Linked DNA regions of Anaerobacillus sp. CMMVII. The protein of the gene in region 2 interacts with the protein of the main gene of each other region in a pairwise test. Links are inferred from orthologs where the notes say so. Each region holds a gene or a part of one and is shown on either strand. Other genes may lie near its edges.

What was found. Proteins that work in one complex are often made in the same cells at the same time.
Region 1: the proteins of H1D32_RS14210 (region 2) and tpiA interact in binary tests that used the Escherichia coli proteins (3 or more experiments, as listed by UniProt). The link is inferred for Anaerobacillus sp. CMMVII from one-to-one orthologs.

Annotation. Positions count from the first base shown.
Region 1 is NZ_JACEHK010000017.1:291,433-294,241, forward strand. It holds tpiA (triose-phosphate isomerase), read left to right. Parts: upstream 1-930; coding sequence 931-1,689; downstream 1,690-2,809. Other genes in the region: H1D32_RS22875 (phosphoglycerate kinase), read left to right, coding at 1-611; gpmI (2,3-bisphosphoglycerate-independent phosphoglycerate mutase), read left to right, coding at 1,682-2,809. UniProt on the Escherichia coli protein: Involved in the gluconeogenesis. Catalyzes stereospecifically the conversion of dihydroxyacetone phosphate (DHAP) to D-glyceraldehyde-3-phosphate (G3P).
Region 2 is NZ_JACEHK010000010.1:144,388-152,597, forward strand. The notes cover bases 2,687-5,564. They hold H1D32_RS14210 (M20/M25/M40 family metallo-hydrolase), read left to right. Parts: upstream 2,687-3,503; coding sequence 3,504-4,625; downstream 4,626-5,564. Other genes in these bases: mce (methylmalonyl-CoA epimerase), read left to right, coding at 2,901-3,335; H1D32_RS14215 (MarR family winged helix-turn-helix transcriptional regulator), read left to right, coding at 5,038-5,532. In the rest of the region: H1D32_RS14180 (amino acid ABC transporter permease), read left to right, coding at 1-120; H1D32_RS14195 (L,D-transpeptidase), read left to right, coding at 1,992-2,501; stressosome-associated protein Prli42, read right to left, coding at 2,553-2,645; H1D32_RS14220 (NAD(P)/FAD-dependent oxidoreductase), read left to right, coding at 5,728-7,191; H1D32_RS14225 (DNA polymerase IV), read left to right, coding at 7,555-8,210. UniProt on the Escherichia coli protein: Cleaves the N-terminal amino acid of tripeptides.

The DNA.
Region 1 (2,809 bases), on a different replicon or contig from region 2:
TCATTGGTGGGGCAAAAGTAAAAGACAAAATCGGTGTGATTGAGAATTTACTAGAAAAAGTAGATAATCTCATCATCGGTGGTGGTCTAGCTTATACATTTGTAAAAGCCTTAGGTCATGACGTTGGGAATTCACTTCTTGAAGAAGATAAAATTGATTTAGCGAAATCATTTATTGATAAAGCAAAAGAAAAAGGCGTTAATTTGTATATGCCTGAAGACGTTATCGTTGCAGATAAGTTTTCAAATGAGGCAACAACACAAGTCGTTGATATCGACGCGATTCCAAGTGATTGGGAAGGACTTGATATTGGACCGAAAACAGTCGATACCTTCCGTAAAGTCATCCTAGAATCAAAGCTTGTGATTTGGAATGGACCAATGGGTGTATTTGAATTATCATCGTTTGAAAATGGTACAAAGTCAGTAGCCGTTGCTTTAGCTGACGCGCAAAATACGTACACTGTCATTGGTGGCGGAGATTCAGCTGCAGCAGTTGAAAAATTCGATTTAGCTGAAAATATGGACCACATCTCAACAGGCGGTGGCGCATCATTAGAGTTTATGGAAGGCAAACAACTTCCAGGCGTAGTAGCGTTGAACGATAAATAAAACAAGTTAAGAGTGTTGAGTTAAGAGTTATGAGTTTTCGTGAGCATCTGCTTCGTAGCCCAAGCCCACAACAACTCAAAACTCAACACTCAAAACTAAAAGAAGTTAAGAGTGTTGAGTTAAGAGTTATGAGTTATCGTGAGCATTGCTTCGTAGCCCAAACCTACAACAACTCAAAACTCAACACTCAAAACTAAAAGAAGTTAAGAGTGTTGAGTTAAGAGTTATGAGTTATCGTGAGCATTGCTTCGTAGCCCAAACCTACAACAACTCAAAACTCAACACTCAAAACTCAAAACTGAAAAAGGAAGTGAAGAACGTGCGTAAACCAATCATTGCAGGAAACTGGAAGATGAATAAGACTATTGGTGAAGCAAGAACTTTTGTGCAGGAAGTAAAGGGTCTAGTACCTGATAGCTCAAAAGTAGATTCTGTTGTTTGTGCACCGGCTTTATTTTTAGATTGTTTAGTTGATAACTCAGCTGGCTCAGACTTGAAAATTGGTGCTCAAAACATGCACTTTGAAGAAAGTGGCGCTTTTACAGGGGAAATTAGTCCTGTTGCACTTAAGGATTTAGATGTAACTTACGTGATTATTGGTCACTCAGAGCGTCGTGAAATGTTTGCTGAAACAGATGAGACAGTAAACAAGAAAACACATGCAGCCTTCAAGCATGGTCTAGTACCGATTGTTTGTTGTGGTGAGACGCTAGAAGAGCGTGAAGCTGGAAAAACAAATGATATTGTCCGCGGCCAAATGCAAAATGGTTTAGCAGGGCTTTCAGAAGACCAAGTGAAGAACCTAGTTGTTGCATATGAGCCAATCTGGGCAATCGGAACAGGGAAATCTTCTTCAGCAGCAGAAGCAAATGATACGTGCGGATATATCCGTACGGTTATAGCTGAAATGTTTTCACAAGAAGCGGCAGACGCTGTACGCATTCAATATGGCGGTAGCGTGAAGCCTGAAAATATTGCTGAGTACTTAGGTCATTCAGATATTGATGGTGCTTTAGTAGGTGGCGCAAGCCTTGACCATCAATCATTTTTACAGCTTTTGGAGGCAGTCAATGAGTAAGAAACCTGTAGCATTAATTATCCTGGACGGATTTGCTTTACGCGATGAAACGAAGGGGAATGCAGTTGCCCACGCGAAAAAGCCAAACTTTGACCGTTACTGGAACGAATATCCCCATGCTCAGTTAATGGCATCTGGTGAAGCAGTAGGTTTACCTGAAGGGCAAATGGGAAATTCTGAAGTAGGACATTTAAATATTGGTGCAGGTCGTGTCGTTTATCAAAGCTTAACTCGCGTAAATAAATCGATCCGCGAAGGTGAGTTTTTTGAAAATGAAACCTTCTTAAATGCCATCAATCACGTAAATGAAAACAACACTAGCCTTCATGTTTACGGGCTATTGTCCGATGGTGGTATACATAGCCACATTCAACATTTATTTGCTTTACTTGAGCTTGCGAATCGCAAAAATGTAGAGCGTGTGTATGTTCACGGCTTTTTAGATGGAAGAGATGTTGGACCGACAAGCGCTGAGGAATATCTTGTTGCGCTTGAGGAAAAAATGAAACAGTTAGGCACAGGAAAAATAGCTTCAATTTCAGGCCGTTACTATGCGATGGATCGCGACCAACGCTGGGAACGAGTTGAAAAAACATACAAAGCAATGGTGTATGGAGAAGGCTTAAAATATAAGAATAGTGTGGATGCACTACAAGATTCTTATAAAAGTGGGATCCATGATGAGTTCGTCTTACCTTCTGTAATGACTAATGAAGATGGTTCACCTGTTGGAACGATTGAGGATAATGATGCAATCATTTTCTTCAACTTCCGTCCTGACCGTGCCATTCAATTATCTCAAGTTTTTACAAATAACGACTTCCGTGGTTTTGATCGTGGTGATAAACACCCGACAAATCTCCACTATGTATGTTTAACTCATTTTAGTGAGTCAGTCGATGGTTTTGTGGCATTCAAACCGACAAACCTTGATAATACGCTAGGAGAAGTGCTAAGCCAACAAGGCTATAAGCAATTACGTATCGCTGAAACAGAAAAATATCCACACGTGACATTTTTCTTTAGTGGCGGTCGTGAAGATAAGTTTCCTGGTGAAGAGCGTGTCCTAATCGACTCGCCAAAGGTAGCAACCTACGACTTAAAACCTGAAATGAGTGCA
Region 2 (8,210 bases):
GCTGAAAAATATATCGCCTTCGAACCGTTGATATTTGCTGCGTTATTATACTATATTCTCGTAATGGTATTGACTCTCTTAGGTAGAGTTCTTGAGAGGAGGCTAAGACGTAGTGATTAAAGTTAGAAATCTTCATAAATCATTCGGGAAGTTAAACGTACTAAAGATATTAGTACCGACATTGAAAAAGGTGATGTGGTTGCCATTATTGGACCGTCTGGGTCAGGTAAATCAACCTTGTTACGTTGCCTAAATTTACTGGAAACACCTACATCAGGTCAAATCTGGATTGGTGACCAAGAGATTACGAACCCAAAGATAAATATTATGAAAGTGCGTCAAAAAATAGGGATGGTTTTTCAACATTTTCACTTATTCCCTCATATGAATACGATTCGAAATATTACGTATGCACCAATGAAAGTAAAAGGTCTTAAGGAAGCAGAAGCAAACGAGAAAGCCCTAGAATTATTAAGACGAGTTGGACTAGAAGAAAAAGCTAACGAGTATCCCGTAAGACTTCAGGTGGTCAGAAACAACGTGTCGCCATTGCTAGGGCATTAGCAATGGAACCAGAAATTATGCTATTCGATGAACCTACATCTGCCCTTGATCCTGAAATGGTAAAAGAAGTATTAGATGTTATGAAGTCTTTAGCTAAAAGTGGGATGACAATGGCGATCGTTACGCATGAGATGGGTTTTGCTCGTGAAGTTGCCGATCGTGTATTCTTCTTAGAAGAAGGCAGGCTTTTAGAGGATACGCCACCAGAGGAATTTTTTGCTAATCCAAAAACAGATCGTGCAAAGGCGTTTTTAGATAAAATATTATAATTACTCTTAAGGGGATGACTTTGTCACCCCTGTTTTTTTGTTAGATAACGTTTATAGTACTTGATGTCTAGATTCAGGCGGCCAGCCTTTTCTTACCAATAAGGAAATTTCACTGTATAATAAGAGCAAACAATTTTGTCTAGAAAGGACACCACCATGTTTAAAATTGGATATCGAACCTTAAAAACAGCTACTGGGGCATCACTTTCAATTGCTCTCGCACAAGCATTTGGCTTGACCTTTTATGCGTCAGCTGGAATTATTACGATCCTGTGTATTCAGAAAACGAGGCGTCAATCCTTACAAATATCATGGCAACGTTTTTTAGCCTGTTGCATTGGTATGCTTTATGGGGCTATTTTATTTGAGGTTATTGGTTATAACCCCTAGCAGTGGCAATCTTATTAGTGTCCTTTATCCCAAGTGTTGTATATTTGAAGGCTCAAGAAGGTATTGCCACTAGCTCAGTCATTATCTTTCATTTATATACTCTTGGGGAAGTAACAATTCCGATTATCATCAATGAATTTGGCCTAATAATTATATGGAGTGGGTATAGCTCTGTTAATGAATGCTTATATGCCAAGTGTTGAAAAAAATTTAAAAAAGGTTCAAATGAGAATTGAAAATAATTTTAAAGAAATCTTTTTCAATTTGCGATTTACCTTAAAGAGGGTGAAAGCAATTGGGATGGGAAAGAAATTACCGAGACAGCACAAATATTAGATGAAGGCAAAGGCATCGCCTTACAAAATATTGAAAATCATTTACTTCGTTATGAAGATCAATACTACCATTATTTTAAGATGCGTGAAAAGCAATTTGAAATCATTGAACGAGTGATGCCGTTAATTTCATCTTTAGATCAAACTGTTGCCAAGGGGAAAAAAATTGCCGAATTTCTTGAAGAGTTAAGTAAGGAAGTGAATCCAAAAGTAAGCTCAATTGACTTTTTACAAAAACTAAACGAGCTTCAGAATGAGTTGAAAGAAATGGAACTTCCAAAAGACCGGCAGGAGTTTGAGATTCGTTCTGCCTTGTATTCTTTTATCAAAGAAATTGAACAATATTTAATAATTAAAAGGCAATTTCGTATTGAAAAAGCATAGCCTAAAGCTATTTAACGTAAAATAAGGAGAAAAACTAGGAGGTTTATCTATGGCTTCCAAACTTTTAGTCATACTCTTATTAGTGATTTCGCCGATTTGGCCACTTGGTCAAAATCCTTTGGTTGGAGATCCTTATCTTATTGTTAATAAAAGAACTAACGAAATGGCTTATATTGTTGGGGGAGAAGTGGAAAAAGTTTATCAAGTTTCAACAGGTAAAACGGACGAGTTAACCCCAGAAGGCGAATTTTCTGTTGTTGTTAAAGCGGTTAATCCTTATTACCGAAGGAAGAATATTGAAGGTGGTACGAAAGAAAATCCATTAGGTACCAGGTGGATTGGATTTAATGCAGAAGAAACGGATGGAAGAATTTATGGGATCCACGGTAATAATGATCCCAACTCCATTGGTCACTATATTACCGGTGGTTGTGTTCGAATGTTTAATGAAGAAATAGAAGAGCTTTTTCAAAAAATTCCCTATGGAACAAAAATTTTTATTACAAGTTCAGAAAAGGACTTTGTCAGCCTTGGGCAAGAACAAGGTGCCATTGAGTAACAAAAAAAGAGATACAATTGTTGTATCTCTTTGACTTTGTCCTAATTCGTGTTAGAAAAACATTGCTGCTCCTGTAAAGAGCGTTCCAATAAGCATTGTAGCAATCATAATATAAATGATAATTTTACGATATTTTCGGGGCATTATTATTACCTCCCAAATGAATTTTACAATCATATTTTACTGTGAAATTGAAAATAAAACAAGCCTATTATCTAAATAGATTTACCTAATTAGTATAGGAAGCAGGATTTTTATTAAATTCTAGAGAAGTGATAACAAAATCATTTAATGGGGGATGAAACTATGGGAGATGAAGTTATTGTTAATCAATGGTTAGAAGCAACAAAAGCATTAATTAAGATACATCCAGATTGGAAACAGAAAACATTGGAGGAAATACTCGAAACGGTTGTCGTTGAACAAGTAAAAGTTCCCAAAAAAATTGACCATATAGGTATCGCTGTGAATTCTATTGATGAGGCACTACCTTTTTATGTGGATCAATTGCAGCTAAAACTGCTTGGAATTGAAGAAGTTTCCACTCAAAAAGTTCGTGTTGCTTTTTTAAAAATTGGTGAAGCAAAGCTAGAACTGTTAGAACCCTTAAGTGAAGAAAGCCCCATTGCACAGTTTATTAATAAAAGAGGGGCTGGGATCCATCACGTTGCCTTAGCGGTAGATGATATTGAGGATCGGCTTAACGAATTGAAGCAAAATGGAGTGCGACTAATAAACGAGAAGCCTGTGCCAGGTGCTGCAAATGCGCAAGTTGCCTTCTTACATCCAAAGTCTGCTCTAGGTGTTTTGTATGAATTTTGTGAGAAAAAGTAAGTAACTCCAATATTTTACGAGAAAAGCATTCAATGATAAAATAAATACAAATAGAAGCAACAGTTTTGAGGATGAGGATTGAATGTAATTAATGTTTTGAGACATTATCGAAATGACCTAACCCTCGCCACTCAAAATGACAAAAAGCTTTACTTGGAGGTTCTACATATGATTAATAAAGAGCGTTTAGTTAATGAATTTTTAGAGTTAGTGCAAGTTGATTCAGAAACAAAATACGAACGAGAAATTGCTGATGTATTAAAAGCCAAGTTTTCTGAACTAGGTGTTGATGTCTTTGAAGACGACACAACCGCAAAATCCGGGCATGGAGCTGGGAATTTAATTTGTACGTTAAAAGAAACAGAAGTGGGAATTGATCCAATTTATTTTACTTCTCATATGGATACAGTTGTTCCCGGAAATGGTGTAACCCCAATCATTGAAGATGGTTATATTAAAACGGATGGTACAACAATTCTAGGAGCTGATGATAAAGCTGGCTTAGCAGCTATGCTCGAAGCAGTCAAAGTTTTAAAAGAAGAAAATATTCAACATGGCTTAATTCAATTCATAATCACAGTCGGTGAGGAATCGGGATTAAAGGGCGCAAAAGAACTAGATCCTTCATTAATTCACGCGAAATATGGCTATGCTTTAGATAGTGATGGAAAAGTAGGGAATATCATTATAGCCGCACCAACCCAAGCAAAGGTGCAAGCAACAGTTTTAGGTAAAACTGCTCACGCTGGCGTTGCTCCGGAGAAAGGGGTATCTGCAATTACGATAGCAGCCAAAGCAATTGCTAAAATGCCACTAGGCAGGATTGACTTTGAAACAACCGCGAATATCGGTCGATTTGAAGGTGGCACACAAACGAATATCGTTTGTGATCACGTGAGTATCTTAGCCGAAGCTCGTTCTTTAGTTCCTGAAAAAATGGAAGCTCAGGTTCAAAAAATGAAGAATGCTTTCGAGTCTGTTGCGTTAGAAATGGGTGGTAAAGCAGAAGTCGTAATTGACGTTATGTACCCTGGTTTTAAATATGGCGATGGAGACCATGTTGTAGAAGTAGCCAAGAGAGCGGTAACCTCAATCAATCGAGTAGCAAAACTCGAAACTAGTGGAGGAGGAAGTGATGCAAACGTCATTGCAGGCTTCGGTATCCCTACTGTTAATTTAGCTGTAGGCTACGAAGAAATTCATACAACAAATGAGAAGATGCCAATTGAAGAGCTAGAAAAAACTGCTGAACTAGTAGTAGCTATTGTTAAAGAGGTAGCTAAAAAATAACATCATATCACAGTTACTTAGGCTGACTTTAAGCTGGTTATTTTTCCCTTTTTTGAAAATGGGAAAACAACGGCTTTAGGTCAGCCTATTTATATAAGGCTGTTTTCCAAAAGAGTGTTGTTTTAAACAACAAGATATATCAAGGTCTCAGGGTCTTCTTTTCTAAAAGATTGTTGCTATTAGCTGTTAGTTCGTAACCATGCGAATGCTTGGTTCTTCACGTTTTGCGTGAAGCTTATTTATTCTCAAAAGACGACCTAAAAGCAACAAAGTTTACGAAAAGAGCCATTCTATAAAAATCAAAACTTATGAACTACTAAATAACACTTAAATTATACTATTCCAATTATCGTTTTTTATGGTAAAATATTGAATAAACAGCATTATATTAGAATAGAGAAAGAGGAATTCTATGGAAAATTTGACGAACCTACACACAATGCTTAATCATTTTAGGGGAGCTACTAAAGTAATTGAAATTGATTGGCAAAAAGCCGCAAAGTCAGTTGGACTGACTCAAGCTGAGCTACATACGCTATGGATGATTTATTTTGAAGGACGAGCTTCAATTACAACGATTGCAACTAATGGCTTATGGGACCGCTCGACAGTTATGCAAGTCGTAAAAAGACTTAAGGAGAAAGGTTTAGTTACCGTAGAAAAAGATGATCATGATTTACGAGTTTCATATGTAATTCTTACAGAAGAAGGAAAGAAACGACAATCGTCAACTGCCACTGCTGAATTTCAATTTTTAAACTATATAAACCAAATTCGCCAGGAAGATGAAGAGGGGTTTAATAAGTTAATGAGTATTATCATTGATTTTAATAGAAACTATCATGGTGAAGAATATGTTCAGTGGGTGGAAAAGACAACTAAGATTTATCAGGAGAAATTCTTGTAGCGTTCGTATATAATATAAAAAAGTATATAAATTATTATTGATAATATAGAGGTAAGAGAAAAACACGAACTATAATGCGTATGTCGTTATAATATATTCGTCTTTCTCTTGCTTTTTTTTATTTTGTTTTGTAAGATAGTAAAGGTTAAAAGTTTTCAGAAAAAGACTGATAGGTTTATAGCACAAGGGGGACATATGATGAAGAAATATGACGTAGTAGTTGTTGGGGCGGGTCCGGCCGGAATTTTTACTGTATATGAATTGTTAGAGCAGAAAGCCGATTTAAATGTACTTTTTATTGATAAAGGGCACTCTATTTACAATCGTCGATGTCCTATAAATGAAAAAAAAATAGATAAATGCCCGCCACCAAAAGGGAGAAAGGACTTTGCTGGATGTCTGCCAGCATGTTCGATCACCGCTGGCTTTGGTGGGGCAGGTGCTTATTCTGATGGAAAATTTAATATTACTACTGCTTTTGGTGGTTGGATGCAAGAATATTTAGCACCATCAGAAGTTCTTGAATTAATAAAATATGTTGATGCTATCAACTTAAAACATGGAGCACCAGAGGAAAGTACTGATCCTACAACATTAGCAGTTCGGGAAATTGAACGTAAGGCAATGGGGGCAGGGCTAAAACTTCTGCGTGCGATCGTTAGGCATTTAGGTACTGAGAAGAATCTAGAAATCTTAACTAGTATTTATGAATTTTTAAAGGACAAAGTAGAGATGCGCTTTAGAACTGAAGTCGAGGATATTATGACAGAAAAGGTGAATGATAGTTTTAAAGTGACAGGTATTGTGCTGAAAAATGGTGAAGAAATTGCAGCAGACCAAGTTGTCATCGTACCAGGGCGAGACGGTTCAGAATGGTTAGGTAACCTGTTGAAAAAGCGTGATTATAGAATGATTAACAATCAAGTAGATATTGGGGTGCGCGTCGAAACTTCAGATGTCATCATGGAAGAAATTAATCATCATTTATATGAAGCGAAATTTGTTTATAATACGTCAGTTGGAACTACTGTAAGAACATTTTGTTCAAACCCATCTGGTCATGTAGTTGTCGAAAATCATAGTGGAATCATGACAGCTAACGGTCATGCATATAAGGACCCTAAGCTAGGAAGTGAAAATACAAACTTTGCTTTACTTGTATCTCACACATTTACAGAACCTTTCGATGAACCAATTTCGTTTGCAAAGGAAGTATCTAAACGAGCGAATGATTTATCTGATGGTTCTGTTATCGTCCAGAAATATGGGGATATTCTAAAAGGCAGACGTTCAACAGAAAAAAGGATCCAAGAAGGCTTTTTAGAGCCAACATTAAAAGAAGCTGTCCCAGGAGACTTAGGTCTAGTTCTTCCATATAATACGATGAAAAGTTTGATTGAAATGATGGAAGCACTTGATCATGTTACTCCGGGAATTGCATCAGAGCATACTTTATTTTACGGAGTGGAAGCTAAGTTTTACTCAGCTAGACCGATTTTAACAAACGACTTCGAAACACAAATTTCAGGCCTTTATGCAGGAGGCGATGGTGGTGGAGTAACACGTGGTTTAGCGCAAGCAGGGGCCAATGGTGTCCATATTGCCCGAGCAATAATAAAAAAACGCGCTGAACAACTACAACCTCAGTTAAAAGTGTAAGTTTGCTTCTCTTACATACAGAATTAACACTAATCCCGCACATCTTGTGCGGGTCCTTTTTTATGTATAAACTAAAAGTAAACAATAATTGTGAGTAGATTCAATTCAATGAATTTCATCATTCATTTTTTTCGCTACTAATTTCTAAATGCAATTGCGTAGAACCCATTTGCAACTATATTTAGAATGATATAGTTCGATTAAGTTAATATGAAATTCACTCAATTGTAGAAAGATTTATTACTTATGAAACATCATTGAGTTTCCCCAAAAAACTCAAAACTCAAAACTCAAAACTCAAAACTATAAACTCAAAACTCAAAACTCAAAACTCAAAACTATAAACTAAAAAAGGTGTTTATGATGAAAAAGTTCTACCCAAAAGATGGACGTGTTATTTTTCATGTTGATATGAATAGTTTTTATGCGTCAGTGGAAATGGCTTTTGACCCCTCGCTAAAAGGGAAGCCTGTGGCTATAGCTGGAAATGCAAAAGAACGGCGTGGCATTATCGTAACAAGTAGTTACGAAGCCAGGGCGAAAGGGGTTAAGACAACAATGCCTATTTGGGAAGCCAAAAAGCATTGTCCAGAATTAATCGTAATGACACCAAACTTTGACCGATATCGAAAGGCATCATTGCAAATTTTTCAGTTATTAAAAGAATATACACCTTTAGTAGAACCGGTGTCTATTGATGAAGGCTATATGGACATTTCTGCATGTCATCACTTAGGATCACCATTATTCATAGCTCAAGCGATCCAACAACGACTATTAACGGAGTTGAATTTACCTAGTAGCATCGGAATTGCCCCTAATAAATTTTTGGCTAAGATGGCTAGTGATATGAAAAAACCTTTAGGAATAACGGTATTACGAAAACGGGAAGTGGAAAAGGTACTATGGCCTTTGAAGGTGGGGGAAATGCATGGTATCGGCAATAAGACGGCTGAAAAGTTAAACAAAATTGGAATTTTCACCATTGGTGACTTGGCAAAAAGTGATGTCAATAAGTT